3 regions of the uncultured Phascolarctobacterium sp. genome follow, and region 3 is predicted to be linked to each of the others. Evidence: a T-box and tRNA genes for the amino acid it is inferred to sense, from the RefSeq annotation. Region 3 holds a T-box; the other regions hold tRNA genes.
The links. The T-box of region 3 lies ahead of leuS (leucine--tRNA ligase). A T-box ahead of a tRNA ligase gene usually reads a tRNA of that ligase, here a tRNA-Leu.

Region 1: it has a tRNA-Leu gene. The T-box ahead of leuS (leucine--tRNA ligase) is inferred to sense a tRNA for this amino acid. The anticodon was not compared.
Region 2: it has a tRNA-Leu gene. The T-box ahead of leuS (leucine--tRNA ligase) is inferred to sense a tRNA for this amino acid. The anticodon was not compared.

The regions. Positions count from the first base shown of each region.
Region 1 is NZ_CATWDQ010000006.1:63,966-66,229, forward strand. It holds gene coaE (dephospho-CoA kinase) at 1-104, shown strand, start outside; gene Q4G98_RS06520 (lytic transglycosylase domain-containing protein) at 107-712, shown strand; tRNA gene Q4G98_RS06525 (tRNA-Leu) at 768-853, shown strand; tRNA gene Q4G98_RS06530 (tRNA-Leu) at 886-969, shown strand; gene Q4G98_RS06535 (hypothetical protein) at 1,107-1,778, shown strand; gene Q4G98_RS06540 (hypothetical protein) at 1,934-2,264, shown strand, end outside.
Region 2 is NZ_CATWDQ010000007.1:14,205-16,468, forward strand. It holds gene Q4G98_RS06860 (aminotransferase class IV) at 1-517, shown strand, start outside; gene Q4G98_RS06865 (hypothetical protein) at 527-1,030, shown strand; tRNA gene Q4G98_RS06870 (tRNA-Leu) at 1,194-1,281, shown strand; gene Q4G98_RS06875 (hypothetical protein) at 1,395-1,580, opposite strand; gene Q4G98_RS06880 ((4Fe-4S)-binding protein) at 1,961-2,215, shown strand; gene Q4G98_RS06885 (GNAT family N-acetyltransferase) at 2,235-2,264, shown strand, end outside.
Region 3 is NZ_CATWDQ010000016.1:21,529-23,792, reverse strand. It holds gene leuS (leucine--tRNA ligase) at 1-1,018, opposite strand, end outside; T-box leader at 1,088-1,289, opposite strand; gene Q4G98_RS10280 (MFS transporter) at 1,398-2,264, opposite strand, start outside.

The sequences.
Region 1 (2,264 bases), on a different contig from region 3:
AGCGGCAATATGCGGATCTGGTCATTGATAACAGCGGCAGCAGGGAAGAAACTGAGCTGATTGTAAAAAATGAGTGGGAAAAAGTATTGCAGATGGAGGACTAAGGTTGGGCAGACGTCGAAAAAAGAAAAACAACAGCCGTAAAATTTGGTTTGTGCTGATTTTGCTGTGCGCAGTTTCGTTGTTGGGCTGGAAAATATGGACGTCTGACGAAGTGCAAATGCGGTTTGTGTATATGTGGCCTTATCAAGGCGAGATTTTAGAATACAGCGGCAAAAATAAGATTGACCCATTTTTAGTGGCTGCGGTAATAAAAAATGAAAGTAATTTTGATCGCAAAGCTGTCTCTAAGGCTGGGGCGATCGGACTTATGCAGATCATGCCGGATACTGGCGAATGGATTGCCGAGCAAATGGGGATCAAAAATTTTGACCCTCAGGATCTATATCGCACAGATGCCAATATCCGCTTAGGCTGTTGGTATTTAGGTGAGCTGGAATATGAGTTTCAGCGTAACTGGGTACTGATGATGATTGCCTATAATGCGGGTCGTGGTAATACAAAAGCGTGGATGCAGGAAAATAACTGGGATTATGATTTTAATAAAATCGAGGATATTCCTTACAGTGACACACGCGAATATGTAAAGAAAGTATTGTATGATCGGGATGAGTATTACAAATTATATAAAAACAGATTAAAAAAGTATTGACGGCATCGTAATAGTATGCTATTATATCACTGTTGCTGATTTAGGCAATTGTAATGCGGTAGTGGCGGAACGGCAGACGCGCTAGCCTCAGGAGCTAGTGGGGGCAACCCCGTGGAGGTTCAAATCCTCTCTACCGCACCATTTTTGTCTATAAAGGTAATTTTAAACCCCATGCGGTTGTGGCGGAACGGCAGACGCACCATCTTGAGGGGGTGGCGGGGAGACCCGTGTGGGTTCAAATCCCACCAACCGCACCAAATAAGCAGATACAAGCTTCACGAAATTTCGTGAAGCTTTTTTATTTACAGGAACATCATAAATTTTCTTCAGTGATTATTGCCTGTAATCATATTCATAGTATGATATGATTATGATAAGAAATGGAGTGAAAAAAATGACTTTAGGTGTATTGCCCCAAAAAAATAATCGTTATGCGCTGCGTATTTTAGGAAGCTGCGGTGAATTTACCTCAGAGGAACTTTTACGGTTATCGGAATTGACGGCCAGGTTTGGCAGTGGCAGGATTACGGCTACCAGTAGAGGAACTGTTGAATTGAATGGGGTGGCTGAAAGCGAGCTGGAGGCTGCAATTGAGGCTGTACAGGCAGCGAAACTTCGTCTGGGTGGAACAGGGGCAACGGTTCGGGCTGTTGTGGCCTGTAAAGGCACCGACTGCCGCAAGGGTATGTTTGATGTGCATACTCTGGCCTGTAAATTAGATGAAGAATTTTATGGCATTGATGTGCCGAAAAAGTTTAAAATCGGGGTCTTTGGCTGTCCCAATAGTCTGGGGAAGGCTATGGCCCAAGATGTAGGTATTATGCCGTCTTTTACGGAAACAGGAAAATTTGAAATCTATATTGGTGGATTGCTGGGCAACAGACCGGTTCAGGGAAAGCGCATCCCGGTTCCTTTACAGGAAGACAGGCTCGTTGATGCCATAAAATATATCTTGGATGTCTATAAGGCCAATGGTATTTATCCACAGCGTCTGCGTGCTGTATTAGACAATAAAACGGAATTGTGGCAGGAAATAAACTGTTATTTTGAATTTCTGGCAAAGTGAAGTTAAATAAAAAATTATTGTCCCTGCTATTTTTAAAATCTTTAAAAATTATCTTTGACGATTAAGTAAGATTATATAACGTCATTTTTTTTCACAAAGTCCTATAATTAGATTTGTAAGCAGTAATGCAAAAAATATTTAAGGAAGTGGACTTTATGAAATTCAAAAATCTTGTATTAACAGTAGGCGCATTGATGATGCTTGCCTGTACTTCTGTCGCTGCGGCTGCTCCTAGCCAGGTAAATCGCAGTATGACGGCAATTAATGCTGCCAAAGCAGAAATTCCGGCTGTCTGCGAGCTGATTGGTTATAATGTGGACGGTGATACAAGCATTATCACTTTTAAAGACCCGAATACTTTGGAACGGTATGTTGTTGATGTAAACACAGCGACTGCCAAGGTAGAGGAAATTGAAGTAAAAGGCGCTACCTTCGTTATGGGCAGTACCATGGTCACTAAAACTCCGGCAGATATAGAAAAAATCG
Region 2 (2,264 bases), on a different contig from region 3:
CGTGGAAACTGACCGTACGGCATTAGCGGCCAAACGTGAGAGCGGCGTCAATATCATTACGACCGAGGATAATCGCTGGCAGCTTTGCAACGTCAACACCCTGAACAGGCTGCCCGAGGTTTTGGCAAGGCAGAAAGCACGTGAAAGCAATGCTTTTGATACGCTTTTTATTCGCGAGAACGGTAAGATCACCGAGAGTACTGAAAGCAGTTTTATGGTGATCAAAGATGAAATGATCTGGACGCATCCAGATAATAATCTGGTCCATAAAAATATCACCCGCCGGCTGATCAAAGAACGTCTGGCGCCTGATCTGGAGATGCAGGTTATTGAAAAAGCGTTTGATATGGATTTTGTTTTAAAAGCTGAAGAAGCATTTTTATGCGGTCCGCGCTGTGAAATCATGCCGGTGACAAAAATCGACCGCAAATTTATCGGCAGCGGCGTAGGCAAGATAGTACCGCAGCTGCAGGCTGCGTTCAAAGCTTTTGTAGAACGCGAATGCCCGGCAAAATAGGAGAGCGTAATGGAAAATAATAATTGGGTAAGAGGCGCGATGCTGCTGGCCGTTGGTCTGGTGCTGCAGGCTTTGCGTTTAGTGATCCCCATGCCGCCGATGTGGACGGTTTTTATTGTTGGGACCTTAGTGAATATGGTATTGGTGCTTGCTGCCCGTACGGTTGGTTTATGGCCTTCGGTGATGATCGCCGTGCTGTTGCCTGTAATGGCATATTTCCAGGGGCAGCTGCCGCTGCCGTTTTTGATCCCGGTAGTTGCTGTCGGGAATCTGGTGATGGTGTATCTGTGCGCCCGTTTCTGGGGCAAGGGGATCATCATCGCGGCGCCGCTTTTTAAAACGTTTATTTTATATTGCAGCAGCCTGTTTGTTCTGTGGCTGGTGGCAGTGCCGGAAAAGCTGTCGCTGTTTATTTTGTTTATCATGGGCTGGCCGCAGATGATCACAGGTATTTTGGGCCTTGTACTGGCATATAAGCTGCATAAACGTATTTTCCCTGACAGTGCTGTCTGAAAACAGGAGCAGGTTTGGGAGAACTGATTTTTGAGTGCTGAAAAACAGTGGCTGGCCGCAGTGATTTGCTGTTTGTGGTTCTTTAAAAAAGTTTGAAGAAACGCTTGACAATTATATGCAGATACGGTATTATTGTTATTGTTCCGTTGCGGAACATTGAGTCGCCGAAGTGGCGGAATTGGCAGACGCACTTGACTCAAAATCAAGCGTGGTTACCCCACGTGCCGGTTCGAGTCCGGCCTTCGGCACCATATTACAAAAAGAAACACTCCAGTTGAAACTGGAGTGTTATTTTTTTGCTGTTTATAATTGGTATTGGCTGTGCGAAAGAAAATGAAGAAAATGGTTCCATTATAAAGTTATTTTAAGAATAACTTAATTTGGAAGCGATGCCCAGACAGATAAGGAACGCAATAAAATAAATGATTGCTGCCTTGCGCCTGGTTTTAGGTTCAAGTACACTAAGCGGCAGCACCCAGTGCGGTTTTACTAAGCCGATGCCTAATAAAATCAAAGACAGGGCTGTGAATGTGAAAAAGATCGTATCCATTCCATCATCTCCTTCTAAAAAGATATTATGATAATAGAGAAAAATCTTGTGTGGCGAGTGACTGGAGTACGGTTTTAAATATGAGGAAATTTTAATAATACCCCTTCCTCACTATTAGAATATCACGTTTGGGCAAGACAAACAAGGGTGCGGACAGTTAACTGCGGAGTTTTCTTGATCATGGAAAATTTTCAAAGAAATTTTATGAGATAACAGTTTGATTTATTAAGAAGAATCAGCTGAAATAGTCATTTTGGATATAAAATTTTTGAAAAATTAATTTAATTAAAGTGTTTTAGTATAGAATTAGTGGTATATTGAGTATAGATAAAAAGCCTTGGGTAAGGGCGTTTTTGATTATGATGAAAGGGGCAGATAAGATGAAAGAGAAAGAGCTGCTGAAATTAGGATATAAAAAATATGAAGGAGAAACGTACGACGTTTATTTTAATAAAGACATCTGCAAGCATTCCGGCAATTGCGTCAAATCCAATCATACGGTATTTCAATTAAAACGTAAACCCTGGGTACTGCCTGTGGCAACAGAACAGGAGTCTGCTCTAAGAGCGATCAAGGGCTGTCCTTCGGGGGCGCTGAAATATAAATTGAAAGATTCTGATGAGATCGAGCCCTAACAGGAAAGGATGAATAAAAATGTTTGAATACAGACTTGATGAAGCTAAC
Region 3 (2,264 bases):
TGACCGCACCGGTGCCGTAATCGTACAGAACATAGTTGGTGACCCAGATCTCGACCTGACGGCCGTTGAAGGGGTTGACCGCATATTTGCCGGTAAAGATACCTTCTTTTTCCGACTCGCTGGAGGTACGCTCGATATCGGACTGATTGCGCACACGGGCGCAGAAAGCCCTGATCTCGTCAGCCTTGGGATTGTCCTCACACAGCTGCTCTACCATGGGATGTTCGGCAGCCAGAACCACGAAGGTGACGCCGAAAGCCGTATCCGGGCGGGTAGTATACACAGGCAGTTTGGCATTGATGCAGGGCACGTCAAAGCTGAATTCCAGGCCTTCACTGCGGCCGATCCAGTTTTTCTGCATGGTCTTGACGCGTTCCGGCCAGCCGTTCAAAAGCTTCAGATCGTCCAGCAGCTCTTCCGCATAATCGGTGATCTTAAAGAACCACTGCGACAGGTCTTTTTTAACGACCTCATGATCACAGCGCCAGCAGCGGCCGTCGATAACCTGCTCGTTGGCAAGAACCGTGTTACATTCATCGCACCAGTTGACGGCGGATTTTTTCTTCACGGCCAGACCGCGTTTATAGAACAACTCAAAGAACCATTGAGTCCACTTATAGTAATCTTCCTTGCAGGTGGCAACCTCGCGGTCCCAGTCATAGGACAGGCCCAGTTCCTTCTGCTGACGGGTCATATTGGCGATATTTTCCATCGTCCATTTAGCCGGATGGATACCGTGCTTGATAGCGGCGTTCTCGGCCGGCATACCAAAGGAGTCCCAGCCCATCGGGTGCAGCACGTTGAAACCGTTCATGCTGCGGAAGCGGGCCACTACGTCGCCAATAGAATAGTTGCGCACATGACCCATATGCAGGTTGCCCGAAGGATACGGGAACATTTCCAGCACATAGGATTTGGGTTTGCTGTTGTCAATGTCAGTTTTAAAAGCTTTGTTATCTTCCCAGTATTTCTGCCATTTGCTTTCTATGGCATGGGGAGCATACTTTTCTTCGATCATTCTTCTCATAACCTCCTAAAATTTGCTTACCGCCGCAGCGCGGCAAATAAAAAAGTCCCCGGCTGTTAGGCCAGGGACGAAATGGCTTTCGCGGTACCACCCTGCTTGCCGAAAAAACTCGGCCACTCGAAACCTGTAACGCCGGTTTGCGTCCGCGCTTTTGACGCGACTCCTCCGCGGCGAGTTCACCTTGCTCCTGTATTGACTCGCAGCTTCCGTCAACTTTCTGCAACAGGGACCTGAGATTACTACTCCGCTTCCACGAATTTGTTCATTCTGCAAATACTTTAACCATTATATCACAAATCCGTGGAGTTTCAAGTCTTTTCTTACTGTACTGCTGCCTGTGGGGCGACAGCCGGCTTGCAACGGCCTTTACTCACCTGGAGCCTGTTTCTTCTACTTCCAGCTTAACAGTATGCCGCTGCTGCACCAGCAGCCAGAAGGCCAGCGTGATCACCAGCACGATGATGCCCGACAGCGCAAACATATTGGCATAGCCCAAAGCCTCGGTAATAAAACCCAGCCCCATAGCGCCGACAACGATACCCACTTCGATAAACGCCGTAAAAAATCCCAGCGCCGGACCACGTTCTTCCGGCCGCGTCACATCGACGACCAACGCTGTAAGCGCCGGCACCAAAGCGCCATAGCCCAAACCGAACAGAACTGCGATCAGTCCCAGCGTCCAGACATTATCCAAAACGAAGAAACACAAGGCTGCCAGCGCTACCAGCAGCGAAAACGGCAGGATGACCAGCCGGCGGTCGATATGGTCGGACAGCTTACCGGCAAAGACCCTGCTGCCCATCGTTGCCAGAGCATAGACTACAAAAAAAATACCATAATCACTTACATGGCGCAGCGGTGCATAGATCGGTAAAAAAGTCAGGATCGCGCCATAGACCAGCGACGCTCCCAAAAGACACAGCGAGCACATAAAAATCACCCGGCGCTTAAAAATCGGCAGCAGATCCAGCTTCCGTTCCTGGTCATAAACCGGATTTGTTTCCCTGAGCGGCAGCAGCACGAAAAAGCAGACCAAGGCCGTCACAAAAGTCACATTGAACAAAAAGGGATAGCTTTGCGTATGCTGCAGTATCCAGATACCTACTGCCGGGAAAATCGCCATGGAAACAACGCTGCAGGTCTGGTAAATCCCCAGTACCTCGCCGCGCCTGTCAACCGGAGCATAATCAGCGATATAGGCCGCCGAAGCCGCCAGATACATAGCCAGACAAACGCC